4 regions of the Kluyvera sp. genome follow, and region 1 is predicted to be linked to each of the others. Evidence: predicted binding sites of a transcription regulator. Region 1 holds the regulator's gene; each other region holds the start of a gene.
The links. The regulator sigma-54, encoded in region 1, starts transcription at its own class of promoters, with help from an activator protein. The targets are predictions, from matches to a motif close to GTTGGCACANNTTTCGCTNT.

Region 1 (7,379 bases):
ACCGAACGGTGCTTACCGCCGGTACAGCCAATCGCAACCGTCAGATAGCTGCGGTTGTTGGTTTCCAGCATAGGTAACCATAGCTCAAGATAGCTGCGGGTCTGGTAAATAAAGTTGTGAACTTCTGTGTGCCTGTCGAGGAACGCGGCAACCGGTTTGTCGAGGCCGGTCATTGGGCGCAGTTTCGGATCCCAGTGCGGGTTTGGCAGGAAGCGCACGTCAAACACGTAGTCGGCATCGATAGGAATACCATGCTTGAAGCCGAAGGATTCGAACACCATCGTTAGCTCGCGCTCGCGTTTGCCCAGCAGACGGGTGCGCAGCATTTCTGCCAGCTCGTGAACAGACATCTCGGAGGTGTCGACAATCAGGTCGGCGCGAGAGCGCAGCGGCTCCAGCAGGTTGCTCTCTTCATCAATCGCGCTTTCCAGCGACAGATTCTTGCTGGAGAGCGGGTGCAGACGGCGAGTGTCGCTGTAGCGACGAATCAGCGTGTTGCGGTCGGCGTCGAGGAACAGCAGCTGCGGGGAAAAGTTCTCCGGCAGGTTTTCCATTGCCCGTTCGAAGATTTCCGGGGTTTCAGGCATGTTACGCACGTCGATGCTCACGGCCGCCGAGATTTCGCGGTCGGCCAGCGTCTTTGCCAGCTCTGGCAGCAACACTACCGGCAGGTTATCAACGCAGTAGAAGCCCATATCTTCCAGCGCCCTCAGGGCCACTGATTTTCCCGAGCCAGAGCGGCCGCTGACGATCATCAGTACCATGTACCGTTTCTCCTCAGTACGATGTGATGTCCATTACGCATCATCGTGGGTTTCCGTATCGGTGATGATTTGATACAGCTCTTCGTCGCTCTGCGCGGCGCGCAAGCGGCGGCAAATGGTTTTATCTGCCAGACGTTTTGCCACCAGGGAAAGCGTATGCAGATGGGTTTTAGTCTGGTCAGCCGGCACCAGCAGCGCAAAGAGTAAATCGACTGGCTGGTTGTCGATAGCGTCGAAGGCGATTGGCGTTTCGAGTTGCACGAACACACCGACCGCACGCAGCGTATCTTCTTCGAGCTTGCCGTGAGGAATGGCGATGCCGTTGCCGATGCCGGTACTGCCCATTTTTTCACGGGTCAGAATGGCTTCGAACACCACCTGCGGCGGCAGGCTAAGCTGTTTCGCCGCCAGCTCGCTGATGATTTCCAGCGCACGTTTTTTACTCTGACAGTGCACAGCACTGCGGGTACATTCCTGGTTAAGGACATTGCTCAGTTGTAGAGCCGAATCGTTATTTGTCATAATTTCACCTAAGCATCGCCCGATATGCAGGCATATCGGGCGATCGCTCGGACAATCAATGTTGTTTTAGTTTATCTTTGTGCTTGGTTAACTGTCTCGCCAGTTTATCGATCAAACCGTCGATGGCGGCATACATATCCTGCCCTTCCGCGCTGGCATGAAGTTCGCCGCCGTTCACGTGCAATGTCGCATCCGAGATGTGCGTCAGTTTCTCCACCTTTAACACAATATGGACCTGATTGATCCTCTCGAAATACTGCTCCAGCTTGCTGAATTTCGTGGTCACGAATTCGCGCATCGGCTCGGTGATCTCGACGTTGTGTCCAGTGATGTTGAGCTGCATAGTGTCTTCCTTATCAGTTGTGTCAGACCAGTTGTTTACGCTGGTTAGACGGCGGAATGGATAAAGACTCTCGGTACTTTGCAACGGTGCGCCTTGCCACCATGATACCCTGTTCAGAGAGCATGGTGGTCAGCTTACTGTCGCTCAGTGGTTTCGCGGGATTCTCCGCGGCAATCAATTTCTTAACCAGCGCCCGAATGGCCGTGGACGAGGCTTCGCCGCCGCCCTCGGTGCTGACGTGGCTGGAGAAGAAATATTTAAGCTCGAAAATGCCCCGTGGGCTATGCAAATACTTCTGCGTGGTAACACGCGAAATGGTGGACTCGTGCATCTCGACGGTCTGGGCGATGTCAGCCAGCACCATCGGTTTCATGTACTCTTCGCCAAGGTCGAAAAAGGCCTGCTGTTGCTCGACGATGCAGCGGCTGACGCGCAGCAGCGTATCGTTGCGGCTCTCAAGACTCTTGATCAGCCATTTTGCCTCTTGCAGGTTGCTGCGAATAAACTGGCTGTCGGCGTCGTTGCGGGCGTTGTTGCACATGCCCGCGTAATGCTGGTTAATCTGCAGGCGCGGAATGCTGTCGGCGTTCAGCTCGACCACCCAGCGATCGTTGACCTTGCGCACCAGTACGTCTGGAATCACATACTCCGGTTCACCGGTCTGGATCGATTGGCCCGGGCGCGGATCCAGCGATTGGATCAGATCGACCGCTTCTTTCAGTACGTCTTCTTTCAGGCGGGTGACCCGCATCAGCGAGCGGAAATCGTGGTTAGCGAGCAGATCGAGATGATCGCTGATAATCAGGCGCGCTTCATCCAGACGCGGCGTGTCTGCTGAAAATTGTGACAGCTGGATCAGCAGACAATCGCGGAGATCTTTGGCGGCTACGCCAACCGGATCGAAACGCTGGATGCGTTTAAGTACCGCCTCCACTTCGTCCAGGCCAATTTCGTCATCGCCGATGCTTTCGCGGATATCTTCGACGGTGACGGTCAGGTAGCCGGTGTCATCCACCGCGTCGACGATCGACGTGGCGATCGCCCGGTCGGTATCGGTAAACGGCGTTAACTCTACCTGCCACATCAGGTAATCCTGAAGTGACTGGGTGGTTTCACCCTGATAAACCGGCAGTTCGTCGTCCTGATAGTCCGCCCCGGTACCGGAAGGGGTTCCGGCGGTGTAGATTTCGTCCCAGCTGGCGTCAAGCGGCAGCTCTTCGGGCATGTCCGGCTTTTCCAGCGCGTCTACGCTGTCCAGCGTTTCGTTATCGACGGTTTCCTGAGTCTCTACTTCATCGTGAAGATCGGTTTGCTCGAGCAGGGGATTGCTCTCCAGCGCCTGCTGGAGTTCCTGCTGAAGTTCCAGCGTAGACAATTGCAACAGACGAATGGCCTGCTGTAACTGGGGCGTCATGGCAAGCTGTTGGCTGAGCCTTAATTGCAAACCTTGCTTCATGTTCAGAACGAATATCTCCCGCTAACGTCGATAACCACTACCCTATCAGAGTCTGAAGTCTTCCCCAAGATACACGCGTTTAACATGTTCGTCTTCCAGGATCTCCTGCGGTGTCCCGTGGGCAATCAGATGCCCCTGGCTGACGATGTAAGCGCGTTCGCACACTGCCAGCGTTTCACGGACGTTATGGTCGGTAATCAGTACCCCAAGGCCGCTGTCGCGCAGGTGTTCGATGATGCGTTTGATGTCGATAACGGAGATCGGGTCAACGCCGGCAAACGGTTCATCCAGCAGGATAAACTTCGGGTTTGCCGCCAGCGCGCGGGCGATTTCAACGCGGCGGCGTTCACCACCGGAAAGCGCCTGGCCCAGACTGTCGCGCAGATGTTCGATGTGGAACTCTTCCATCAGCTCTTTGGCGCGGTCTTCTCGCTGCTCATTACTGAGATCGTCGCGGATCTGCAGCACCGCCATCAGGTTATCGTAGACGCTCAGACGACGGAAAATCGACGCTTCCTGCGGCAGATAGCCGATACCGCGGCGGGCACGAGCGTGCAGTGGCAGCAGGCTGATGTCTTCGTCATCAATGATGATATTGCCCGCATCGCGCGGCACGATGCCGACCACCATGTAGAAGGTGGTGGTTTTACCCGCGCCGTTCGGCCCAAGCAGGCCCACAATCTCACCGGAGTTGACGGTCAGACTGACATCTTCCACGACGCGGCGGCCTTTGTAGGCCTTCGCCAGATTTTTTGCAGTTAATGTCGCCATAACGAATTAGTTACTCTTCTTCTGTGCCGGAGCCTGGTCCTTGGATTTGTCCTGTAGCTGGGACGGAACCAGAACGGTGGTGACGCGTTTGCCTTTGTCGCTAAACGCCTGCATTTTCTGCTCTTTCACCAGGTAGGTGATTTTGTCGCCCTTGATGTTGCTGTCCAGCTGTTCAAGGTAAGCATTGCCGGTCAGCACCACGAAATCATTTGCCAGCTCATAGTGCATCTTCGACGCGCGACCTTTCACCGGCTTACCGTTGTCCTGCATCTGGTAGAACGTGGCCGGGTTGCCGTAGCCGTCGATCACTTCTTTACCCTGCTGGTTTGCCGGGCGGGTGACGACCACTTTGTCGGCGTTGATTTTGATGCTGCCCTGGGTCACGACGACGTTACCGGTGAAGGTCACGACGTTGCCCTGCATATCCAACGACTGCTGATCGGATTCAATATGAATCGGCTGATTGGTATCGCCGGTTAAGGCCATTGCCGGCAGGCTGGCGGCCAGCAGAGAAGCGACGAGCGCCAGCTTAAGGCTGAGTTTGTTTGTTCTGGATTTCATAAGAAGTTCTAACCTTTTCAATCAGCTCGGCGTTCTTGCTGCGTAAATTGCCGCGCATTTTCAGGCCGCTGGAATTAAATGTTGTTCCGTATAACGTCACCAGATCGTCAGAGGAAACGTCCTGAGTTATCAGGTTCACCTGGGCATTATCCGTCGTAATCTTACGCAGTTGTGCGTCTTCTGTCAGCGCGTTGATTTCAACGTGCCCATAGAGATACAGCATGCGGTCGCTGGTCAGCTTGGCTTTATCGGCTTTAATCGACCAGGTTGGCACCTTCGCGGCGTCAAAAGTCGTCAATACGGGGTGAGTAAACCACGACAGACCCTGATCGGAAAAATACTCCACGTGCTCGGCGATTAACCGATAGCTGAGCGCGCCTTCCGGGCTGTACACCACCGTATCGGTATGTTCGCTTTTATAGGTTGGATCGCCAGTGTTTACCGCGATCGGGCCGCTGTCGTCTTTGTCGGCGAGATTCAGGCCGATGAGGACAAGTGCGACCAGCGATAGCAGAATGATAACCCAACGTCTGGTTTTACTCATATGGATTGCCCTTTGGCTTCGTCGAGCTTCCCTTGCGCCAGCAGCAGCAGGTCGCAGACTTCGCGTACCGCACCGCGTCCGCCCGCAATGCGCGTGACGTAATCGGCGCGCGGCAGCAGCAGCGGGTGCGCATCCGCCACCGCGACGCTCAGGCCGATCTCTGCCATCACCGGCCAGTCGATCAGGTCATCGCCCACGTAGGCGACTTCTTCCGGCTGTAGGCTCAGCTTCGCCAGCAGTTCACGATAGGCGATAAGTTTATCCGACTGTCCCTGGTAGAGATGCGTGATACCCAGCGTAGCGCAGCGGTCTTCTAACAGTTTAGCTTTTCGCCCGGTAATAATCGCTACTTCGATACCAGAGGTGAGGGCGCAGCGCACGCCGTAGCCGTCGCGCACGTTAAAGGCCTTTAGCTCTTCACCGTTGTTGCCCATATAAATCAGGCCGTCGGACAGCACCCCGTCGACGTCGAGGATCAACAGGCGGATTTTCTCCGCCCTGGCGATAAATTGTGGACTCACCGGCCCGTAACAGGTGGCGACCGATGCGACAGCGTTACTCATTCTTTATATCCTTGATTACACTACGCCTGCGCGCAGTAGGTCGTGCATATGTATCACACCTAGCAGATGGTCGCCATCAGCAACCAGCACACAGGTGATATGGCGTGATTGCATCAGGTTCAGCGCGTCGACCGCCAGCGTGCCTGGACGAATGCGAATTCCGCCCGGCGTCATCACGTCGGCGATGCCGAGGCTACGCAGATCGGCGCCGTTGTCGAAGATGCGTCGTAGGTCACCGTCGGTGAAGATCCCTTTAATCTGCATATTGTCATCGCAGATGGCCGTCATCCCGAGATTTTTACGGGTAATTTCCAGCAGCGCGTCGCGCAGGGAGGCATCCTCGCTGACGTGCGGGATTTCATCGCCGGTATGCATAATATCGTTAACGCGCAGCAGAAGCTTGCGACCCAGTGCGCCGCCGGGGTGCGACAGGGCAAAGTCTTCGGCGGTAAAGCCGCGGGCTTTCAGCAGCGCGACGGCCAGCGCATCACCCATGACCAGCGCCGCGGTGGTGCTGGAGGTCGGCGCCAGCCCAAGCGGGCAGGCTTCGCGCGGGACTTTCACGCACAGATGAATATCCGCCGCGCGGCCCATGCTGCTGTCCGGGCGGCTGGTCATGCAGATCAGCGGCACGCGCAGGCGCTTGAGTACCGGGATCAGCGCCAGAATTTCGTTAGACTCGCCGGAGTTAGAGAGCGCGATGACTACATCCTGCGGTGTCACCATGCCTAAATCGCCGTGCGCCGCTTCGCCGGGATGGACGAAGAAGGAAGAGGTGCCGGTGCTGGCAAAGGTGGCCGCCATTTTACGCCCGATATGCCCGGATTTGCCCATCCCCATCACGACGACTTTGCCGCCGCAGTAGAAGATCTTCTCGCAGGCGTTGCTGAAATCCTGATTAATGTATTGATCGAGCTGCTCCAGCCCTTCCCGTTCAATCTCCAGAACTTCTCTTCCCGCCTGCTGGAAGTCGAAATTTGGCTGCAAATCTATTTGCGACATAGTGTTATCCCGATTCATTCGATGAAGAGCGGCGTTGCCCAATAGAGCAGCGCCAGCCACGCAACAAACCCGCCGATTAACAGTAAGCCAGCGCCGCGGCCTATCTGGCGACGACGCCAGCACAGGAGGGCGAAGACCACGCTCACCAATACCATTACGCCATAGTCCCGGGTAAACGCGAGCGGGTTAAATGTACCCGGCGCGAGAAGGGCGGGAATACCCAGAACGATAGCGATATTAAAGAAATTCGAGCCGATGATGTTGCCGACCGCAATATCATTTTCGCCTTTACGCACGCCGGCAATAGCGGTCGCCAGCTCCGGCAGACTGGTGCCGAGCGCGATAATCGTCAGGCCGATGGTCAGCTCGCTCATGGCGAAATAGTTCGCCAGCACCGTGGCGTTATCAATCACCATACGGGTCGCCATCGGCATAATAATCAGCGCCACGCCCAGCCATAAACAGGCGACAGGCAGCGAGCCATCGCGCGGCAGTTCGGCCAACTGCTCCTGGGTGAATTTGTCGTTGCCCTGGCGTTCGGCCAGACGCGCTATCTTAATGATAAACAGCAGCCACAAGGCTGCCAGGATAATCAGGAAGACGCCGTCCATGAACGAGAGCTCGCCATCATACAATACATACCCGGCCAGCAGGCTAACGACCAACATTAGCGGTATTTCGCGGCGCAGGATATCAGAATGCACGGTAAATGGGTGGAACAGTGCGGTCAGGCCGAGGATCAGCAATATATTGACGATGTTAGACCCGATGGCGGTCCCGACGGCGACGTCTACCTGACCATGAAGGGAGGCGGCGGCGGAGACGATAATTTCCGGCAGCGAGGTGCCGATAC
Region 2 (7,379 bases), on a different contig from region 1:
CAGGGCGACACCGATCTGCTGGGCATGGGCGTTTCCGCCATCAGCATGATTGGCGATTGCTACGCCCAGAACCAAAAAGAGCTGAAGCTGTACTATCAGCAGGTGGCCGAGCAGGGCAACGCGCTGTGGCGCGGTATTGCGTTAACTCGCGATGATTGCATTCGTCGTGACGTGATTAAGGCGCTGATCTGCAACTTCAGCCTCGATTTCCCGGCAGTGGAAAAACAGTGGGATCTGAACTTCAGCGACTACTTTGCCGAGGACCTCGCGCTGCTGGCTCCGCTGGCAAAAGATGGGCTGGTGGATGTGGATGAGAAGGGCATTCAGGTGACCGCCAAAGGCCGTTTGTTGATTCGCAACATCTGTATGTGCTTCGACGCCTATCTGCGTCAGAAAGCGCGTATGCAGCAGTTCTCACGGGTTATTTAAAGACGACACGATGGCGCTACGCTTACCGGGCCTACAAATCGACGGTAGGCCGGATAAGCGCAAGCGCCATCCGGCTTAGCTGAACAGCCCGACCAGCGCCGCACACAGCACTGCGGCCATCGCTGTTTGCGGCGAGTGGCTGGCAGCACCGCTCGACGCCAGATTAATTAATGATTCAAGCATGTTTCTTCCCCCAGGTAGTCGCGGGCAGAATGATACTTAACTCATCGGAACAGTAAAGTATAAAATTGCAGCAACTTGCGCGAATCGAGCAATTTTTACACTTTACTCCGACCTTACTCCATTCCGAGTTCTTTCAGTTTGCGTGTCAGGGTATTACGACCCCAACCCAGCAGGCGCGCAGCTTCCTGTTTATGCCCTTGCGTATGGCGTAGGGCGGTCGTCAGCAGCGTACGCTCCATCTCCGGCTGGGCTTCGGAAAGCAGATTTTGATGACCGGAACGCAGCGCGCGATCGGCCCACTGCGCCAGCAGCGTCGCCCAGCTATCCGGTAGCGACGCCGCCGCGGTGCTGTCCGGCTGGCTGGCTTCAAACAGTTCGCCCGGCAGATCCTGAATCAGCACCTCTTGCCCGGCGGCCATCACCGTCAGCCAGCGGCAGGTGTTCTCCAGCTGACGCACGTTACCCGGCCAGGCCAGACGCGTTAAAGCGGCTTCGGTTTCCGGGTGCAGCAGCTTGGCTTCAACGCCCAGCTCGCGGGCCGCGACCTGCAGGAAATGATGCGCCAGACGCGGAATATCTTCCCGACGCTCACGTAATGGCGGGAGGTGGACGCGAATCACGTTCAGGCGGTGGAACAGATCCTCACGGAACTTACCTTCCTGTACGCGCTGTTCCAGATTCTGGTGGGTAGCCGCGATGATACGTACGTCGACCTTCACCGGCGCATAGCCGCCGACGCGGTAGAACTGGCCGTCGGCCAGCACACGCAGCAGACGAGTCTGGACATCCATCGGCATATCGCCAATTTCATCGAGGAACAGCGTGCCGCCGTCGGCCTGCTCAAAACGCCCCTGACGGACGGTATTGGCGCCGGTAAAGGCCCCTTTCTCGTGACCAAACAGTTCGGACTCAATCAGGTCTTTGGGGATTGCCGCCATATTCAGCGCGATAAACGGCGCTTTGACGCGCGGGCTGTGGCGGTGCAGGGCGTGAGCGACCAGCTCTTTACCGGTACCGGACTCGCCGTTAATCAGCACGCTGATGGAAGAGCGGGAGAGACGGCCGATAATACGGAACACGTCCTGCATGGCCGGCGCTTCGCCGATGATATCGGTGGTCGGCCCATCAACCTGCACATTGCGCGGCTGCTGCTGTTCCTGGTAGTGGCTGATAGCGCGTTCAACCAGCGCCACTGCTTCGTCAATATCAAACGGTTTTGGCAGGTAATCGAACGCCCCTTGTTGATAGGCGCTGACAGCGGCGTCCAGATCGGAATGTGCCGTCATTATGATGACCGGAAGCATTGGATGGCGTTGCTTGATTTGTGTTAACAGCGCCAGACCATCCATCCCGGGCATACGAATATCGGACATCAACACGTCAGGGGTTTTGGTAGCCAGCGCATCCAGCACCTCTTTCCCACCCTCAAACGTTGTGCAAGTTAGCCCTGCGCCGGTGAGTGCGCGTTCAAGCACCCAACGGATGGAGCTATCGTCATCAACGACCCAGACTATCCCTCGTTGCATAAACACACCTTATTTTTTAATTGGCAGGAAAACCGAAAACTCGGTATGGCCTGGCCAACTGGTAAATTCAATTTTGCCGGAGTGCTGATCGATCAGGCTGCGCGCGATCGACAGACCCAGCCCGGTGCCACCTTCGCGGCCGCTGACCATCGGATAAAACAGCGTATCCTGCAAATGTGATGGAATGCCGGGGCCGTTATCTTCGACATCAATTCTGGCGGCCAGGCGGTAGCGAACGCCGTGTAGCGTTAACTGAAACGCGGTGCGGGTACGCAGGACGATTTCGCCCCCTTCAGACCCCAGAGCCTGAAGCGCATTACGCACGATATTAAGAAGAACTTGCTCAATCTGGTCGGGATCATGCGGTAATTCTGGCAAACTTGGGTCGTAGTCGCGAACCAGCGTGACGTTTTCCGGCAGCTCCATCGAAACCAGTTTCACCACGCGCTCGGCCACCTTATGGATGCTCTCGGTGACATGCGTACCGGGATGCTGCGGGCCAAGCAGGCGATCGACCAGATTACGCAGACGGTCGGCCTGTTCAATAATGACATTGGTATATTCGGTTAGCGCGGGGTCGGGCAGCGCTTTACTCAGCAGCTGTGCCGCACCGCGTAGGCCACCCAGCGGGTTTTTAATCTCATGGGCAAGGCCACGCACCAGATCGCGCGCGGCAATCTGTTGAGCGTGCTGAAGCTGCTCCTGGCTGAGGCGACGCTGATTATCCATTGGCGCCATCTCCAGCAGGATAAAGCCGTCAGGCAGCCGCTGTGCGGTGAGCGAAAGAATATGCGAGCGACCGTCGATAACCAGCGTCACTTCGTTATCGGTGAACCCCTGGCCGGTTTGCAGGCTTTCCTGCATTAAGCCGACGTTGAGCGAGAAATAGCTCAGAAGCTCGGGAAGCGGCGTGCCGAAAAGTTTACGCGCGCTCTGCGCCAACAGCTGCTGTGCCGCAGGGTTTGCGTAGTGAACGGCCAGATCGTCATCGACCAGTAAAATGCTGTTGATTAACGAGTTAAGGATCTGCCCAGCATCGGGCAGCGCGCCTGTTGCCATTTAGCAGTCTCCTGAAAAGGCTTGCACTGTTTTAGTGCAGTATAGCTTTTTACGGATAAAAAGCGCGGGAAATCAGGTTGTTGGTGGAGAAAAAAGCCCATCCTGAGATGGGCTGAAAGTTTCCACGGCAACTCAATTCCCGATTATCGCGCCAGCACCCATCGGCAATGACGCGACATCATCGGGAAAGTACAACTCAAAACGTATTAGACGCTGTAGTACAGCTCGAACTCTACCGGGTGCGGAGTCATGCGAACGCGGTCGTTCTCTTCGGTGCGCAGCGCGATGTAAGCATCGATAGCTTCATCAGTGAATACGCCACCTGCAGTCAGGAACTCGCGGTCTGCATCCAGTGCGTTCAGTGCTTCTTCCAGAGAGCCAGCAACCTGTGGGATCTCTTTCGCTTCTTCCGGCGGCAGGTCGTACAGGTTTTTGTCCATGGCTTCGCCCGGATGGATCTTGTTCTTGATACCGTCAAGGCCAGCCATCAGCAGCGCGGCGAAGCACAGGTACGGGTTAGCTGCCGGGTCCGGGAAGCGTACTTCGATACGACGTGCTTTCGGAGAAGCAACAACCGGAATACGGATAGATGCAGAACGGTTACGGGCAGAGTAAGCCAGCATAACCGGCGCTTCGTAACCCGGGACCAGACGCTTGTAGGAGTTGGTGGTCGGGTTAGCCAGGGCGTTGATCGCTTTAGCGTGTTTGATAACGCCGCCGATGTAGTACAGCGCCTGCTCAGACAGACCCGCATATTTGTCACCGGAGAACAGGTTTACGCCGTTCTTGGACAGGGACATGTGGCAGTGCATGCCGGAACCGTTATCGCCAAACATCGGTTTTGGCATAAAGGTCGCGGTTTTACCGAAGCGGTGAGCGACGTTGTGAACCACATATTTGTAGATCTGAATTTCGTCCGCTTTTTTGGTCATGGTGTTAAAGCGGGTCGCGATTTCGTTCTGGCCAGCGGTTGCCACTTCGTGGTGGTGCGCTTCAACTACCAGACCCATTTCTTCCATGATCAGACACATGGTAGAACGGATGTCCTGAGAAGAATCTACCGGAGGAACCGGGAAGTAACCGCCTTTCACGCCAGGACGGTGACCTTTGTTACCACCTTCGTATTTGGTGGAGGAGTTCCATGCGCCTTCGATGTCATCGATAGCGACGTGGGAACCGGAGATGGACGCGCCGAAACGGATGTCGTCAAACAGGAAGAATTCTGGCTCTGGCCCGAACAGAACGGTGTCTGCGATGCCGGTAGAACGCAGGTACTCTTCAGCGCGTTTAGCGATGGAGCGCGGGTCACGGTCGTAGCCCTGCAGGGTGCCAGGTTCCAGGATGTCACAACGAATAATCAGGGTAGACTCTTCAAAGAACGGGTCGATGAGAGCGGTAGATGCGTCCGGCATCAGAACCATGTCAGATTCGTTAATGCCTTTCCAGCCGCCGATAGAGGAGCCGTCAAACATTTTGCCTTCTTCGAAGAATTCGGCATTCACCTGATGGGCAGGAATCGTGACGTGCTGTTCTTTACCTTTAGTATCGGTGAAGCGCAGATCGACAAACTTCACTTCATGTTCATTCAGCATCGTCAAAACGTGTTCAGCGGACATACTTTACATCTCCCGGATTTGTCATTGTCGTCGTCGTGGTAACGAGGTCTTCTATCACTGCTTAAAAATGGCGTTGTTGCCGTGAAAAATATAAAGCGAAATCTGTGCCAACTTTTAAATCACCCCCAAAAGGCGCTATCATGCGCACCATAGTGCAAAAGGGCTGCACCATGATAGCCGTTTTGCACCATTATAGTGCTTACACGCGAGCGTTGAGCACCATATTGGTGCAAATTGTGATTAGGTGCCCTTTTTATGCTCCGTGAAAGCGATCACAAAGAAACTCTGCGATACTTGTTTGCGGAGGATCTCTGTGATCCTGTTTTGTAGTGCGATTAATCCGTGTACAATAACGCGCTATTTCTAATGCCCGAGGCAAAGTTGTGATCGAAAATTTGCGTAACATCGCCATCATTGCTCACGTTGACCATGGTAAAACTACCCTGGTTGATAAGCTGCTGCAGCAATCCGGTACGTTCGACGAGCGTGCTGAAACTCAAGAGCGTGTGATGGACTCCAACGATTTGGAGAAAGAGCGTGGGATTACCATCCTCGCAAAAAACACCGCTATCAAATGGAATGACTACCGTATCAACATCGTTGATACCCCGGGGCACGCCGACTTCGGTGGTGAAGTTGAACGTGTAATGTCCATGGTCGACTCTGTGCTGCTGGTGGTTGATGCAATGGACGGTCCGATGCCGCAGACGCGCTTCGTGACCAAAAAAGCCTTTGCCCACGGCCTGAAGCCAATTGTTGTTATCAACAAAGTTGACCGTCCTGGCGCGCGTCCTGACTGGGTTGTTGATCAGGTATTTGACCTGTTCGTTAACCTCGACGCGACCGACGAGCAGCTGGACTTCCCGATCGTTTACGCTTCTGCGCTGAACGGTATCGCGGGTCTGGATCACGAAGACATGGCTGAAGACATGACCCCGCTGTATCAGGCGATTGTTGACCATGTACCGGCGCCGGACGTAGACCTTGATGGTCCGCTGCAGATGCAGATCTCCCAGCTGGACTACAACAACTACGTTGGCGTTATCGGTATCGGCCGCATCAAACGCGGTAAAGTGAAACCGAACCAGCAGATCACTATCATCGATAGCGAAGGCAAAACCCGTAACGGTAAAGTCGGTAAAGTGCTGACTCACCTGGGTCTGGAACGTATCGACAGCACCCTCGCGGAAGCGGGCGACATCATCGCCATCACCGGTCTGGGCGAGCTGAACATCTCCGACACCATCTGCGATCCGCAGAACGTCGAAGCGCTGCCGGCACTGTCCGTCGATGAACCGACTGTTTCTATGTTCTTCTGCGTTAACACCTCTCCGTTCTGTGGCAAAGAAGGTAAATTCGTTACCTCTCGTCAGATCCTTGACCGCCTGAACAAAGAGCTGGTGCACAACGTAGCGCTGCGCGTTGAAGAAACCGCTGACGCCGATGCGTTCCGCGTTTCTGGCCGTGGTGAACTGCACCTGTCCGTTCTGATTGAAAACATGCGTCGTGAAGGTTTCGAACTGGCGGTATCCCGTCCGAAAGTTATCTTCCGCGAAATCGATGGCCGCAAACAAGAGCCATACGAGAACGTAACGCTGGACGTCGAAGAGCAGCACCAGGGTTCTGTCATGCAGGCACTGGGCGAGCGTAAAGGCGACCTGAAAAACATGAATCCAGACGGTAAAGGCCGCGTACGTCTCGACTACGTGATCCCAAGCCGTGGTCTGATCGGCTTCCGTTCAGAATTCATGACCATGACTTCCGGTACCGGTCTGCTGTACTCCACCTTCAGCCACTACGACGACGTTCGTGCGGGTGATGTGGGTCAGCGTCAGAACGGCGTACTGATCTCCAACGGTCAGGGTAAAGCAGTTGCGTTCGCACTGTTCAGCCTGCAGGACCGCGGTAAGCTGTTCCTGGGCCACGGCGCAGAAGTTTACGAAGGCCAGATCATAGGTATTCACAGCCGTTCTAACGACCTGACCGTCAACTGCCTGACCGGTAAGAAACTGACCAACATGCGTGCATCCGGTACGGATGAAGCGGTTGTTCTGGTTCCGCCTATCCGCATGACTCTGGAGCAAGCTCTGGAATTCATCGATGATGACGAACTGGTCGAAGTGACTCCGCAGTCTATTCGTATCCGTAAACGTCACCTGACGGAAAACGACCGTCGTCGCGCAATGCGCGGTGCGAAAGAAGAGTAATCTTCTTTTTTCCGTGACCAAAACCCTGCCTTATGGCGGGGTTTTTCTTTTTCTGATAGCGCGCTTTTGTTCATGGTCAAACCCCGCCTTTCCCGCTACAGTAAAAATTCCACGGCGTGAACGGAGGCAAAAATGCTCTATATCTTTGATTTAGGTAATGTGATTGTCGACATTGATTTCAACCGTGTTCTGGGAACGTGGAGCGACCTTGCCCGTGTGCCGCTGGCGCAGTTGAAGCAGCGCTTTACTATGGGGGAGGCATTTCACCAGCACGAACGCGGTGAAATATCGGATGAAGCATTTGCGAAAGCGATGTGTCACGACCTGGAACTTCCGCTGAGTTACGAGCAGTTTGCCCA
Region 3 (7,379 bases), on a different contig from region 1:
CACCACCGACATCTCACGGAAAAGACGGATATTTTGAAACGTCCGCGCCAACCCGGCCCGGTTGACGAGGTGGGTCCCGCCAAACATTTTGTAAAAAATACGCTGCCCGAGGTGCGCCGGATTCACCCAATCACCCGGCTGAAACTTCTGCCCAAGGATCTGGATGACGTTAGTGGTTTTCCCGCGCGTGTTGAACAGGATTTTGCCGCCGGAGGCCTTGTAGAAACCGGTCAGGCAGTTAAACACCGTGGTTTTTCCCGCGCCGTTTGGGCCGATCAGCGCGGTAATCGAGCCACGCTGTACCTCCAGATTAACGTCGTTCAGCGCCTTAATACCGCCAAAATGCATCATCAGATGCTCAACGCTTAAAATCACATCCTGGCTCATGGCGCCACTCCTTTACGCACCGCAAATCCGCTGCGATTAATGCGAATCAGCCCCCGAGGACGCCAGATCATCATCACCACCATCAATACGCCAAACAGCAGTACGCGATACTCGGCAAAGCTGCGCAGCAGTTCGGGGGTGACGGTCAGCACAAACGCCGCCAGTACCACGCCAATGGTCGAGCCCATTCCACCCAGCACCACGATGGCGAGGATCAGCGCCGACTCAAAGAAGGTAAATGACGTTGGGTTGACGAAGCCCTGATAGGTGGCGAAAAACACGCCGGCAATCCCGGCGGTCGACGCGCCGAGCGTAAAAGCCGACAGCTTCACCAGCACGTGATTCAGGCCCATTGAACGGCAGGCGATTTCATCTTCACGTAGAGCCTCCCACGCGCGGCCAATTGGCATACGCGTTAGACGATGCTTGATATACAGCACCAGCAGTACCACCAGCACCAGAACCGCGTAGATAAAAATAAACTTCAGGTTAGGGTTATAGGTGAGATGGAAAAACTCGTGAAATGGCACACCGCCCTCTTTCGCTCGTCGTCCAAATTCGAGGCCGAAGAAGGTCGGCGGCGGCGCAGAAATCCCGTTCGGGCCACCGGTGAAACTGAGCCAGTTATTGAGAATCAGACGGATGATTTCACCGAAACCAAGGGTCACAATGGCCAGATAGTCGCCGTGCATGCGCAGCACCGGAAAGCCGAGCAGCGCGCCCGCCGCCGCGGCCATCAGCGCCGCCAGCGGCAGCATTGACCAGAATCCTAACCCCAGATACTGATAACCCAACGCCAGCCCGTAGGCGCCAATGGCATAAAACGCCACGTAGCCCAGATCCAACAGCCCGGCGAGACCGACCACAATGTTCAGCCCCAGCCCCAGCAGCACGTAAATCAGGCCGAGGATCGCCACGGTCAGCACGTATTTGGTGGCGACGAACGGGAAACAAACCGCTAACGCCACGACCAGCGGGATTATCCAGCGCATCCGGCTTTTATAGTCCGGGGCGCGGACATAGACGCCAGCGTTATCGCTTTCAAAACGAGAGGTAAAGCGTCGACCAATGGCGGTGGTGGCCATTGCGCTAAGCGCAAAACGCCCTATCATTACCGCGGCGATAATCCAGATTAGACGTTGGCCTTCAAAGTTAAAGCTGTAGCCGTCGAGCACTACCCCGACAATGGGGCCAAAGATAATCAGCGCCACCAGGCCGGAAAAGATCGCGTCAAGAATGCAGCGTTTGAGGGAAAAGACCTCGTGTGAAGCCGTTGAATGCGTCATTGTCAGCTCCTACACTTTGGCCACAATCGGGCGGCCGAGCAGCCCCTGCGGGCGAAAAATCAGGATCACCACCAGCAGCCCGAACGAGAACACGTCTTTATAGTCGGAGTTGACCATGCCGGAGAACTGCGCTTCGGCCACGCCAAGCAGCAGCCCACCCAGCATCGCCCCCGGCAGAGAACCGATACCGCCAAGCACCGCCGCGGTGAACGCCTTGACGCCGATAATAAACCCGGCATAGAAGTCGAAAGTGCCGTAGTTCATGGTGATCAACACCCCCGCCAGCCCCGCCATGGCTGCGCCGATCACAAACACCAGCGAGATAATACGATCGGTATTGATCCCGAGAATCGAGGCCATTTTGCGATCCTGCTGCACCGCCCGGCACATCCGCCCGAGCCGGGTGTGACCAATAATCCACGTTAACAGCAGCATCCCGGCAAACGACGCCAGCAGGATAAAGATCTTGGTGTAGGTGATCTGTACAAAGCCTTCGCCGATATGCAGACGCAGCACGCCATCCAGCATTGTGGGAACCCCCTGCTGGCGCGGCCCCTGGCTGATTTGCGCGTAGTTTTGCAGAATTAACGACATACCGATGGCGGAAATCAGCGGCGCCAGGCGGGTGGAATTGCGCAGCGGTTTGTAGGCAATACGCTCAATCGTCCAGCCGTACACGCCGGTAACCACGATGGTAAAGACCAGCGTGCCGAGAATCAGCAAGGGGAAAGAGTGCAGGCCAAAGAAGGACAGCAGCGCCAGACCGATGGCGCAGAGATAGGCTGAGATCATATACACTTCGCCGTGAGCGAAGTTAATCATGCCGATAATACCGTATACCATGGTGTAACCAATGGCGATCAGCCCATAGACCGATCCTAGCGTCAAGCCATTGACTAACTGTTGCAGAAAGAATGTCTCCATCATCGCGCGCTCGTGTTATTGGCCATGTTATAGAGCGCCGGTATGCGAGCACACCGGCGCTGAGCGTGACTCCGTCCGGTTACTCAACTTCCTTATACTTGCCTTTATCATCCCACTGATAAACGACGTAGTCCGAGACTTTCAGGTCGCCCTTGCTGTCCCAGGCTTTCTTGCCCATGACGGTTTCGACCGGGTTGGCCTTCAGCCATTCGCTTGCTTTCGCCGAGTCGGGGCCCGCCGCCTTAAACGCCGCGGCGATTGCCTGAATAGAGGCATAGGAATAGAGGGTATAACCTTCAGGCTCAAACTTGTTGGCGCGGAATTTTTCGATCACCGCCTTGCCGTCCGGGATCAGGCGCGGATCTTTGCCAAAGGTCATATAGATGCCGTTGGTGTACTGCGGACCACCGGCGGCGGTAACCATCTCTTCGTTGACGATACAGTCGCCGGAGAAGAATTTCGCCTGTACGCCCTGCTCCCGCATCTGACGCACCAGCGGCCCCGCTTCGGGGTGACAGCCGCCGAAGAAGACCACATCCGGCTTCTGGGCGCCAATTTTGGTCACCAACGCATTGAAATCTTTTTCACCGCGCGACAGGCCTTCATACATCACATCCTTCACGCCGCGCTTGGCCAGCGCCGCGCGGGTCGCATCCGCCAGGCCCTGTCCGTAGGTATCTTTATCGTGAATGATAACCACCCGTTTGGCCTTCAGCTTATCAATGATGAAGTTGCTGGCGACGTCGCCCTGCTGGTCATCGCGGCCACACATACGGAACATATCGTTCATTCCGCGCTCGGTGATCAGCGGGTTTGTTGAACCTGGGGTGATGGCCAGCACGCCCGCGTCGTTATAAACCTCGGAGGCGGGCATCGTCGAAGAGGAACAGAAGTGGCCGACGACAGCCTGCACTTTGTCCTGATCGACCAGACGGTTCGCCACCGCCACGGCCTGCTTCGGCTCGCAGGCATCATCGCCCTGCACCAGCTTAATTTTCTCGCCGTTAATCCCACCGGCGGCGTTAATATCCGCCGCGGCCTGGGTCGCGCCGTGCCAATATTGATCGCCATAGGTGGCGTTTGGCCCGGTAAATGGCCCGGCGACACCAATTACGATATCGGCCTGGGCGGAAAACGCCGTCACCAGACACCCTGCCAACACAATCGAAAGCGGACTTCTTATTAATTTCAGCGACATTATTATCTACCTTAGCAAAAGAGGTTTATGCATAACGGTGTGAAGCCGAACCACCGGCGCACGCGCCGGACATACGACATCCTGACAATATCCTGCTGATAACGGCGAGGTTTCCTTACGCTTTTCAGGTCAAATCATTAAGCAAAATGGTTGCCAACTTTTCGCAACCAGCGCAGGGATTTAGACAATGTTGAGTATAGAGCGCCGTTACAGGGCCTCTGCACCGGCGAAGTGAAATTACGGGAGGGATCACATCTGGTTAACAATAAAGTACATAAATATTGCAATAGTCACGCTTTGCGCATTTTTGTAGCAAGTTGTGCAAACTATGCTGCGCGGTGGTGCAATCGATGGGCATAACAAAAAATCCCGCCGGGGAGCGACATATTGATTCACCGGATAACCGTTGTGAGGGTTATCGGGGGCATTCAGGCTGCGGAGCACTTTTTTGAACTATATTCAAATGATTGGTCAGCCTTAATCCGGCTTTACGCCAGAATGTATCTGGCATCAACATATCTATTTCTTCGAGGTGATATGAAATTCCCAGGCATCCCGGATAATGAGGAAGAACGATTAAGATCCCTTTATCTGGCAGACCTTCTTGATACCGGCTCCGAAGAACGATTCGATCGTTTAACCCGTCTGGCCAAAAAAATCTTTCAGGTGCCCGTGGTACTGATAAGTCTGCTCGACCGTGAGCGTCAATGGATGCTAGCGTGCGAAGGTTTGGGTACCCGCGAAACGCCTCGCAACATCTCTTTCTGTAGCCACGCCATTTTAGAGGATGGCCCCTTTATTGTTAACGACGCATCGCACGATGAACGTTTTCATGATAACCCGCTGGTGACCGGGGAACCCTACATCAGATTCTACGCGGGTTATCCCGTACATCTGCCTGATGGCGCGGTTGCGGGTACGCTTTGTCTGATTCATTCCACGCCCCGCGGTTTCAGCGACGAGGATATTGCTTGCCTCAGAGATTTGGCTTTTATTGTCGAAGATGAATTTAAAATTATTGGTATCGCCATGACCGATAGCCTAACGGGCATACCGAATCGTCGTGGTTTCTACAGTAAAGGCGAAAAACGATTCCATTCCCTGACTAAAACCAATGCAACATTCAGCCTTATCTTTTTTGATCTCGATAAGTTCAAACCTATCAACGATCTCTGGGGGCATGCAGAAGGTGATGAGGTATTAAAAGTATTTGCCGCGATGCTATATAAGCGCCTGGGCACCAGAGATATTGCAGGACGCCTCGGCGGCGATGAATTTGCCGTTCTCCTCGCCCACCACGCCGATGCGGATGCATTTTTACACGGATTGCGCAGCGATGTAGATGAGTACAACGAAAACTCGGGCAAACCCTATAACATCAATTATTCCTATGGGATGTTACGTAATGACCCGGATCGCTACCCTTCGCTGCGGGAAATGCTTAAAGAAAGCGATGAGGTGATGTACTCAGCAAAACGCCGGAAGCACGCATAACCTTTCACATTGGCAGAGAATGAATATCAGGCATTGATAAAGGCTGTTTTGCAGGGCGGGGATTCTGACACGGAAAATGAGCATCGTTGAAGCCAGGGGGCATGAGCCCCCTTGATATTTATTTCAGTTTTTTACCAGCATCGTTAACGACCTTCTCGCCATCTTCCTTGGTGAATGCGCCTTTTTGCCCGTCCGGGAGGATATCCAGCACCAATTCTGACGGCCGGCACAGCCGCGTTCCCAGCGGCGTCACCACAATGGGGCGATTAATCAGGATCGGATATTGCAGCATAAAGGCGATTAGCCGATCGTCAGTAAATTTATCTTCCGCAAGTCCTAACGCTTCATAAGGCTCAACATTTGTCCGCAGCAGGGCCCGTACGGTAATGCCCATGTCCCCAATCAGTTTGACCAGTTCATCGCGTGACGGTGGATGCTCAAGATAATGAATAATCGTAGGTTCAGTACCACTGTTGCGGATCATCTCAAGCGTATTGCGCGATGTACCACAGGCTGGGTTGTGATAAATGGTGATGTTGCTCATTTTCAGTATCTCATGACAAAGTGAAAGAGAGACGTAGCGCCAGCGCAGCCAGCGTGACAAACAGGACAGGCAGGGTCATCGCAATTCCGGTGCGGAAATAATATCCCCAGCCAATCTTCATATTCTTTTGTGCAAGCACATGCAGCCACAGCAAAGTCGCCAGGCTACCAATTGGCGTAATTTTTGGGCCTAAATCGCAACCAATCACATTGGCGTAAATCATCGCTTCTCTGACGATGCCGGTCGCCGCACTACCATCAATGGATAATGCCCCAATCAACACCGTCGGCATATTGTTCATCACCGATGACAGAAACGCCGTCAGGAAACCGGTGCCGAACGTGGCAGTCCATAGACCGTTGTCAGCCAGCATATTGAGTACGGCAGACAGATACTCAGTGAGTCCGGCATTACGTAAGCCGTAGACGACCAGATACATACCCAACGAGAAAACCACGATCTGCCAGGGTGCCCCACGAAGCACCTTCCCGGTGTTTATCGCATTTCCACGTTTTGCGACCACAAACAGCACTGCGGCGCCAACGGCGGCTATCGCGCTGACGGGGATCCCCAACGGTTCCAGGACAAAGAAACCAACCAGCAGGAACAGCAGGACTATCCAGCCCGCTCTGAACGTCGCCGGATCCTTAATCGCACTGGCGGGCATCTTCAGCAGTGAAACGTCATATCTGGCCGGAATATCCCGACGGAAGAAGAGATGCAGCATAACCAAGGTGGCAGCAATGGCCGCCAGGTTTACAGGGACCATCACGGAGGCGTACTGAGTAAATCCCAGGCCGAAGAAATCCGCTGAGACGATATTGACCAGGTTAGAGACAATCAGCGGCAGACTGGCGGTATCTGCGATAAATCCTGCTGCCATGACAAAGGCCAGTGTCGTCCTCGGGCTGAATCCCAGCGCCAGCAGCATCGCAATCACAATAGGCGTCAGTATCAATGCGGCACCGTCGTTAGCAAACAGAGCAGCGACAGCTGCGCCAAGCAATACTATCCATGTAAACAGCAGTCGACCGCGCCCGTGCCCCCACCGGGCAACATGCAGTGCGGCCCATTCAAAGAAACCGGACTCATCGAGCAGCAGGCTGATGATAATCACTGCAATAAATGCCGCTGTTGCGTTCCAGACAATATTCCAGACCACGGGGATATCCCCAATGTGGATGACCCCTGTTCCCAGCGCCAGCACGGCACCAATACTTGCGATCCAGCCAATACTGAGTCCTCTGGGCTGCCAGATAACCAGCAGCAGCGTCAGTATAAAAATACTCCCTGCCAAAAACATCCCGGACCTCTTTATATATGTTTATACGTATGTGAATAAACTATCAGCAAGACGTGCATGCCGATTTATCCAGCCATTCACGCACATCATCGCGCAAGCACTGCCATGACGTCGTTATCGTCTCACTGGCCCATGCCGGGATATGGGGGGACAGTCGATAATGAACCCATTTCCCTTCCCGACGATCCAGTACCAGCTCGGCCTCACGCAGGATAGCCATATGGCGAGAAATTTTAGGCTGTG
Region 4 (7,379 bases), on a different contig from region 1:
GCCATCAGCGCGATATCTTCTTTATAACGATGATAGAAGTCGATCGCCCGGTGGCTGGGATAGAACTCATCATCGCGCAGGGCGAAACGCTTCTCCTGGCCCAGTTTGACCGGCAGACGGTTGACGCCGTGCGGGATCATATCCACGGTGGTCAGCCCTTTACCGCCTTCAAGATAGGCGCCTTCTGCCTGGTTGGCGGCAATGGCGCCGCCCCAGAGGAATCCTTGCGGAAATGTCGACATGCGTTACCTCGCTAATAAATTTATGAAATCTGTGCGGCTGCGGCGTTGACTGGCGCACTTGCCTGACGTTTGCGTGCTTCGGCGGCGGCGTCTTCTACCGGAATGTCCTCAAAGCCGAGGATCAGCGTCAGTACGAACGACAGCACCACCGCCAACGCCATCACGCCGAACACCCAGACGATGGTCATCGGGTTAGCCGGGTCGAAGAACTGCACGCTGGTAAACAGCCCCGGCGCGGCCATGGAGTGGCTGGCCAGCCCGGCGATACCAGCGACCGCGCCACAGATAAAGCCGCTAATCAGGCTGGCGATCAGCGGACGCTTCAGGCGTACGGCGACCCCGTACAGCGCCGGTTCCGAAATGCCAGCCAGAATGGCGGACGCGGCGGCGGCCAGCGCGGTCTGGCGTAGTTCCGGGTTTTTGGTTTTCCACGCGACCGCCAGCGACGAACCGCCGAGCGACAGGTTGGCGCCGATTTCCGATGGCATCACCATGCCTTCTTTGCCGGTCTCGGCGATGGTCTGAATGATGGTTGGGGTAAAGACGCGGTGCATCCCGGTCATCACCAGCAGCGGCCACAGCGCCCCCATAATTGCGACCGACAGCCAGCCCAGATAGCCGTGAATGGTGTACACCAGCGCGGAGATGGCGCTACCGATCCAGATCCCAATCGGGCCAATCAGCAGGATCGCCAGCGGCGCGGCGATCAGCACGATCAGCATGGGTTTGAGGAAGTTTTTGGTCACGGCGGGCGTAATCCTGTCGACCCAGCGTTCAATGTACGAGAGGCACCAGGTCATCACCAGCGCCGGAATCACCGTGTAGGTGTATTTCACCGCGGTCACAGGAATCCAGGCAAACTCGACGTGCTCACCCTGCGCGGCTTTCGCCATCAGTTCAATAAAGCTCGGGTGGACCAGTACCCCGGCGATAGCAATCGCCAGCGACATGTTAGTTTTGAATTTCACTGCCGCAGAGGCGGCGACCATCAGCGGCAGGAAGAAGAATGCGCCGTCGCCGATGACGGTCAGAATAGTAAGCGTCGGCGCGCCTTTTGGCAGGACGCCGGTCATTTCGAGGATCATCGCCAGCAGCTTAACCATCGATCCGCCGATAATGGCCGGGATCAGCGGCGACATGGTGCCGATCAGCGCATCGAGGATCCCGGCGCCAATGCGACGCAGGGTCAGCTTCGGTTTCCCGACCGGAGCGGCTGGCTGCATGTCGTTCGGCAGCAAGTTGACCACTTCACGGAAGGCCTGCGAGACGGTGTTGCCAATAATCACCTGGCACTGGCTGTCGGTGCGTACCACGCCCATCACACCGCTGATGCCTTTAAGCGTGGCGCTATCGACCAACGTGTCATCTTTCAGCACGAAGCGTAGACGGGTCATGCAGTGCGTGACGGCGGAGATATTCTCCACGCCGCCAAGCGCGCTCATCACAGATTGCGCCAGAGCCGCATAATTTTTAGCCATCGGAAAATCCTGTTTTATCAGTAAGGTACTTATGGTTCATCTCCTGAATGGTTCAAAAGATGAAACGCTGCATAGGAAACCGGTTCCACATAATCATCATGTGTTTATTTTGTTGCTACAAGATCTAAGTTTTGTTTTTGATTGATTCGTGAAACCGATCACAGGAAATAACCCTGATGAAAGATTCACCCGTTTCGCCATTGCTGAAAATCGCCAGGCGGTGCAGTACACTGCGGACAGATAATTTCTCAAAGGTATGAATATGACGACGATGCTAGAGGTGGCTCGACGGGCGGGCGTATCGAAAGCCACCGTGTCCCGGGTGCTATCGGGCAACGGTTATGTCAGTCAGGAGACGAAAGACCGGGTGTTTTTGGCCATCGAAGAGAGCGGCTACCGGCCGAATCTTCTGGCGCGTAATCTGGCCACTAAAAAAACGCAGACGCTCGGCCTGGTGGTGACCAACACTCTCTACCACGGTGTGTACTTCAGCGAGCTGCTGTATCACGCGGCGAGCATGACGGAAGATCAGGGGCGTCGTCTGGTACTCGCGGACGGTAAACACAGCGCCGAAGAGGAACGTGAGGCGATTCAGTATCTGCTCGATTTGCGCTGTGATGGCATTATTATTTATCCACGTTTTTTAAGCGTCGACGAAATTGACGATATTATTCAGCAGCAGCAACAGCCGGTGATGGTCATTAATCGTTGTCTGCGCCGAAATAGCAGCCACTGCGTTTATTGCGATCAAAAATCCTCCAGCCAACAGGCGGTGGAAAAATTAATTACGCTCGGCCATCGCGATATTGCCTTTATTACCGGTTCGCTGGATTCCCCGACCGGCGTTGAGCGTCTTTCCGGCTATAAGGATGCGCTGGCGAAACACGGCATTACGCTACGTAATGAGCTGATTGTGGAAGGAAAATGGACGCCCGCCACCGGCGCGGCAGGTGTCGATATTCTGCGTGAAAGGCAGGTCACATTCAGCGCGCTGGTGGCCAGTAACGATGATATGGCGGTGGGGGCAATCAAGCGGCTTCATGCTCACGGAATAGCGGTGCCGCAGCAGGTATCGGTGATTGGCTTTGACGATATTGCGTTAGCGCCGTATATGATTCCGTCCCTCTCGAGCGTGCGTATTCCGGTTACGGAAATGATTAAAGAGACGATTCACCGTCTTATTTTTATGCTCGACGGCGGCGATTTTAAATATCAACAAACCTTCCCCGGCGAATTAATCGAGCGCGAGTCCATCGTGGCCGGTCCACACCGTTAATGTCGTCAGCTGTCATCGTCATTAGTGACGATGACAGCCTGTTCCGGCAGACATTCTTTTAAATCCCCTTACGAATCAATAAAATAAAAGTTGGCTCGAATAATGCATTCTCCCGCGCAATCACTGTCATAGCTGGAGAAGTTGATGAACCGTTTCATCATCGCTGATGCGAGTAAATGTATTGGCTGCCGTACGTGCGAAGTCGCCTGCGTGGTTTCTCACCAGCAGGATCAGGACTGCGCCGCGCTGACGCCACAGTCTTTCCTGCCGCGTATTCACGTTATTAAGGGCGTAGATGTTTCTACGGCCACCGCCTGCCGCCAGTGCGAAGACGCGCCGTGCGCCAACGTCTGCCCGAACGGCGCGATTGTTCGCGACAAAGGGTTTATCCACGTGATGCAGGAGCGCTGCATTGGCTGCAAAACCTGCGTGGTGGCCTGCCCGTACGGCGCCATGGAAGTGGTGGTGCGTCCGGTTGTGCGCGACAGCGGCGCGGGTCTGAAGGTGCGTGCGGAAAAAGCGGAAGCCAACAAGTGCGACCTTTGCTTCCACCGTGAAGAAGGCCCTGCCTGTATGGAAGCGTGCCCGACCCACGCATTGTTCTGCGTAGACCGCAACAAGCTGGAACAGCTTAGCGCGGAAAAACGCCGTCGCGCCGCGCTGGAAAGCGCTGCGTCTATCTCTCTTTAATCATCCTTTATTTCTCTTTTAACAGGTCTGTTACTGATGAAAAAAATCACGAGTGTATGCCCTTATTGCGGTGCTGGTTGCAAACTGAAGCTGGTCGTCGACCACGGTAAAATTATTCGCGCCGAGGCGGCTGACGGGCAAACGAACCAGAATGAGCTGTGCCTGAAAGGCTACTACGGTTGGGATTTTCTGAACGATACCCAACTGCTGACGCCGCGTCTGACGCAGCCGATGATCCGCTATGAAAAAGGGGGCAAATTCACCCCCGTGAGCTGGGATGAAGCCATTCGCTACACCGCGAAACGGCTGAGTGAGATCAAAGCCAAATACGGGCCGCGCGCCATTATGACTACCGGGTCATCGCGCGGTACCGGTAATGAAACCAACTATGTGATGCAGAAATTCGCCCGCGGCGTGCTGCATACCAATAACGTCGATTGCTGCGCTCGCGTGTGCCACGGCCCATCGGTTGCCGGGTTGCAGGAAGTGCTGGGTAACGGCGCGATGAGCAACAGCATCGGCGATATTGAAAACTCCCGTTGCCTGCTGGTCTTTGGCTACAACTGCGCGGATTCGCACCCGATCGTGGCGCGGCGCGTGATTAAAGCCAAAGATAAGGGGGCGAAAATTATCGTCTGCGACCCGCGCAAAATTGAAACCGCGCGCATCGCCGACCAGCACCTACAAATGCGTAACGGTAGCAATATGGCGCTGGTGAATGCCTTTGCCCATGTGCTGCTGGAAGAAGAGCTGTACGACAAAGAGTATGTTGCGCGCTATACCACCGGGCTGGATGAAATGCGTGAAGTCGTTAAAGACTACGCGCCCGAAGCGGTGGAAGAACTGACCGGTATTCCTGCCGCACAGGTTCGTCAGGCGATGCGCACTTATGCGGCGGCGCCGTCGGCGACCATCATGTGGGGCATGGGCGTCACCCAGTTCGGCCAGGCCGTTGACGTGGTGAAAGGGCTGGCAAGCCTGGCGCTGCTGACCGGTAACCTTGGGCGCGAAGCCGTCGGCGTTGGCCCGGTGCGTGGGCAGAATAACGTGCAAGGCGCGTGTGACATGGGCGTGCTGCCAAATCAGTTCCCTGGCTATCAGGACGTGACGGACCCGCAGGTGCGTGAAAAATTCGCCAATGCCTGGGGGATTGATGCCAGCCTGATGGACGACAAAGTCGGCGTGCGCATTACCGAAGTGCCGCATCTGGCGATGGAAGGCAAGATCAAAGCCTACTACATCATGGGCGAAGATCCGCTGCAAACCGAGGCGGATTTAGGGCTGGTACGCAAAGGCTTCGAAGCGCTCGATTTCGTGGTGGTGCAGGATATTTTCATGACCAAAACCGCCGAACAGGCTGACGTGCTGCTGCCAGCCACTTCCTGGGGCGAGCACGGCGGCGTCTTTACCTGCGCTGACCGAGGCTTCCAGCGCTTCGATAAAGCCATCGACGCGAAGTACAACGTCAAGCGCGACTGGGAGATTATCAGCCTGATCGCCAGCGAAATGGGCTATCCGATGCACTACGACGACAACCAGCAAATCTGGGACGAAATGCGCGAGCTGTGCCCACTGTTCTACGGCGTGACCTACGAAAAAATGGGTGACATGGGCCACGTGCAGTGGCCTTGCCCAACGCTCGATCATCCCGGCACACCGTACCTGTATGAAGGTAATCAGTTTGCTACGCCGGACGGCAAAGGCCATCTGTTCGCCGCACCGTGGCGCGCGCCGGCGGAAACCCCGGATGCCGACTTTCCACTGGTGCTGTGCACCGTGCGCGAAGTGGGGCACTACTCCTGTCGCTCGATGACCGGTAACTGCGCGGCGCTGCAATCGCTCGCCGATGAACCCGGTTTTGTGCAGATGAACCCGCAGGATGCCAGACTGCTTGGTATCCATGATAAGCAGCTGGTGTGGGTTGCCTCGCGTCGCGGCAAGGTAATTAGCCGCGCCTGCGTGAGCGAACGTATCAACCGCGGCAGCGTGTATATGACTTATCAGTGGTGGATCGGTGCGTGCAACGAACTCACGCAGGATAATCTTGATCCTATCTCGAAAACACCGGAAACCAAGTACTGTGCGGTCAAGGTTGAGCCGATTGAGGATCAGAACTGGGCGGAAACCTTTGCGCTGGACAGCTATCAGTCGATGAAAACGCGGCTGAAAGCGGCAATTAACGGGTAATCAGATGAACGCAAACGGCGTGCAGATCCGCATCTGCGGAAAAGTACAGGGGGTGGGTTTCCGCCCCTTCGTCTGGCAGCTGGCGCAACAGCGCGGCTGTCTGGGCGATGTCTGTAATGACAGCGCCGGGGTTCTGCTGCGCCTGTACGGCGATGAAGCGGACTTCATCGCCGCGCTGTACCAGTACTGCCCGCCGCTTGCACGCATCGACAGTACCCAGGTTAAGCCGTTTGACTGGCCGACCATCCCAACCGACTTTACTATCCGCCAGAGCGGAAGTGGGGCGATGAGCACGCAAATTGTTCCCGATGCGGCGACCTGCCCGGCCTGTCTGGCGGAAATGAACGACCCGCAGGAGCGGCGCTACCGCTACCCGTTTATCAACTGCACCCACTGTGGGCCACGTTTTACCATTATTCACGCTATGCCGTATGACCGGCCTTTCACCGTGATGGCGGCATTCCCACTTTGCCCCCAGTGCGAGGCGGAGTATCGCAACCCGTATGATCGACGCTTTCACGCCCAGCCGGTGGCCTGCGGCGAATGCGGCCCGTGGCTGACGTGGCTTAGCGGTAGCCAATGCGCGCAGAAAGAGGACGCGCTTCAGGCCGCCGTCGCGCTGCTGAACGCTGGCGGCATCGTCGCTGTGAAAGGGATTGGCGGTTTTCATCTGGCCTGCGACGCCAGCAACGAAAGGGCTGTTAAACGGCTGCGTGCCCGTAAGCATCGCCCGGCGAAACCGCTGGCGGTGATGCTGCCGAATAGCGACGGGCTGCCAATCGACGCAAGATCGCTGTTGAACACGCCCGCCGCGCCGATTGTGCTGGTGGATAAAGCGCGTGTGACGGGGCTTTGTGACCTTATCGCGCCGGATCTGGCTGAGGTGGGCGTGATGCTGCCCGCCAACCCGCTCCAGCATTTGCTGATGCAGGCGCTGGGTCGCCCGCTGGTGATGACCTCCGGCAATCTTAGCGGTAAACCGCCCGCCCTCAGCAATGACCAGGCGCTGGCGGATCTCGCCGCCATCGCCGACGGTTTTCTGCTGCATAACCGCGATATCGTCCAGCGCATGGACGACTCGGTGGTGCGCCAGAGCGGAGAAATGCTGCGCCGTTCACGCGGTTTTGTGCCGGATGCGCTGCCGCTGCCGCCGGGCTTTCATCACGTGCCGCCCATGCTGTGTCTTGGTGCTGATATGAAAAACACCTTCTGCCTGGTCCGTGGTGATCAGGCGGTCGTCAGCCAGCATTTTGGCGATCTGACCGACGACGGTGTTGAAAGCCAGTGGCAGCAGGCGCTGGGATTAATGCAGGCGATATACGATTTTACGCCGCAGGCCGTCGTCGCCGACGCGCACCGTGGCTACCGTTCCTCACATTGGGCAGATGCTAGCTCATTACCACAGCAACGCGTGCTGCACCACCATGCGCATATCGCCGCCTGTCTGGCCGAGCACGACTGGCCGCTCGACGGGGGCGAGGTTATTGCGATGGCGCTGGACGGTAT

Region 2: glnA (glutamate--ammonia ligase) is a predicted target of sigma-54. The motif match lies at 4,906-4,925, and genes of this name have one in related genera.
Region 3: ACW14G_RS16430 (branched-chain amino acid ABC transporter substrate-binding protein) is a predicted target of sigma-54. The motif match lies at 3,934-3,953, and genes of this name have one in related genera.
Region 4: hydN (electron transport protein HydN) is a predicted target of sigma-54. The motif match lies at 3,086-3,105, and genes of this name have one in related genera.

The regions. Positions count from the first base shown of each region.
Region 1 covers NZ_CBDKZX010000066.1:8,598-15,976, reverse strand. Annotated here, with positions in the region: gene rapZ (RNase adapter RapZ) at 1-764, opposite strand, end outside; gene ptsN (PTS IIA-like nitrogen regulatory protein PtsN) at 798-1,286, opposite strand; gene hpf (ribosome hibernation promoting factor) at 1,342-1,629, opposite strand; gene rpoN (RNA polymerase factor sigma-54) at 1,652-3,085, opposite strand; gene lptB (LPS export ABC transporter ATP-binding protein) at 3,131-3,856, opposite strand; gene lptA (lipopolysaccharide ABC transporter substrate-binding protein LptA) at 3,863-4,417, opposite strand; gene lptC (LPS export ABC transporter periplasmic protein LptC) at 4,386-4,961, opposite strand; gene kdsC (3-deoxy-manno-octulosonate-8-phosphatase KdsC) at 4,958-5,524, opposite strand; gene kdsD (arabinose-5-phosphate isomerase KdsD) at 5,540-6,526, opposite strand; gene ACW14G_RS17810 (calcium/sodium antiporter) at 6,541-7,379, opposite strand, start outside.
Region 2 covers NZ_CBDKZX010000062.1:9,958-17,336, reverse strand. Annotated here, with positions in the region: gene hemN (oxygen-independent coproporphyrinogen III oxidase) at 1-429, shown strand, start outside; gene ACW14G_RS17420 (YshB family small membrane protein) at 505-612, opposite strand; gene glnG (nitrogen regulation protein NR(I)) at 726-2,138, opposite strand; gene glnL (nitrogen regulation protein NR(II)) at 2,148-3,197, opposite strand; gene glnA (glutamate--ammonia ligase) at 3,404-4,813, opposite strand; gene typA (ribosome-dependent GTPase TypA) at 5,197-7,020, shown strand; gene yihX (glucose-1-phosphatase) at 7,153-7,379, shown strand, end outside.
Region 3 covers NZ_CBDKZX010000054.1:20,893-28,271, forward strand. Annotated here, with positions in the region: gene ACW14G_RS16415 (ABC transporter ATP-binding protein) at 1-387, opposite strand, end outside; gene livM (high-affinity branched-chain amino acid ABC transporter permease LivM) at 384-1,673, opposite strand; gene ACW14G_RS16425 (ABC transporter permease subunit) at 1,683-2,597, opposite strand; gene ACW14G_RS16430 (branched-chain amino acid ABC transporter substrate-binding protein) at 2,677-3,795, opposite strand; gene ACW14G_RS16435 (GGDEF domain-containing protein) at 4,333-5,289, shown strand; gene arsC (glutaredoxin-dependent arsenate reductase) at 5,408-5,833, opposite strand; gene ACW14G_RS16445 (arsenic transporter) at 5,844-7,136, opposite strand; gene ACW14G_RS16450 (transcriptional regulator) at 7,180-7,379, opposite strand, start outside.
Region 4 covers NZ_CBDKZX010000011.1:17,072-24,450, reverse strand. Annotated here, with positions in the region: gene ACW14G_RS06900 (6-phospho-beta-glucosidase) at 1-242, opposite strand, end outside; gene ascF (PTS cellobiose/arbutin/salicin transporter subunit IIBC) at 263-1,720, opposite strand; gene ACW14G_RS06890 (LacI family DNA-binding transcriptional regulator) at 1,983-2,996, shown strand; gene hydN (electron transport protein HydN) at 3,141-3,686, shown strand; gene fdhF (formate dehydrogenase subunit alpha) at 3,723-5,873, shown strand; gene hypF (carbamoyltransferase HypF) at 5,878-7,379, shown strand, end outside.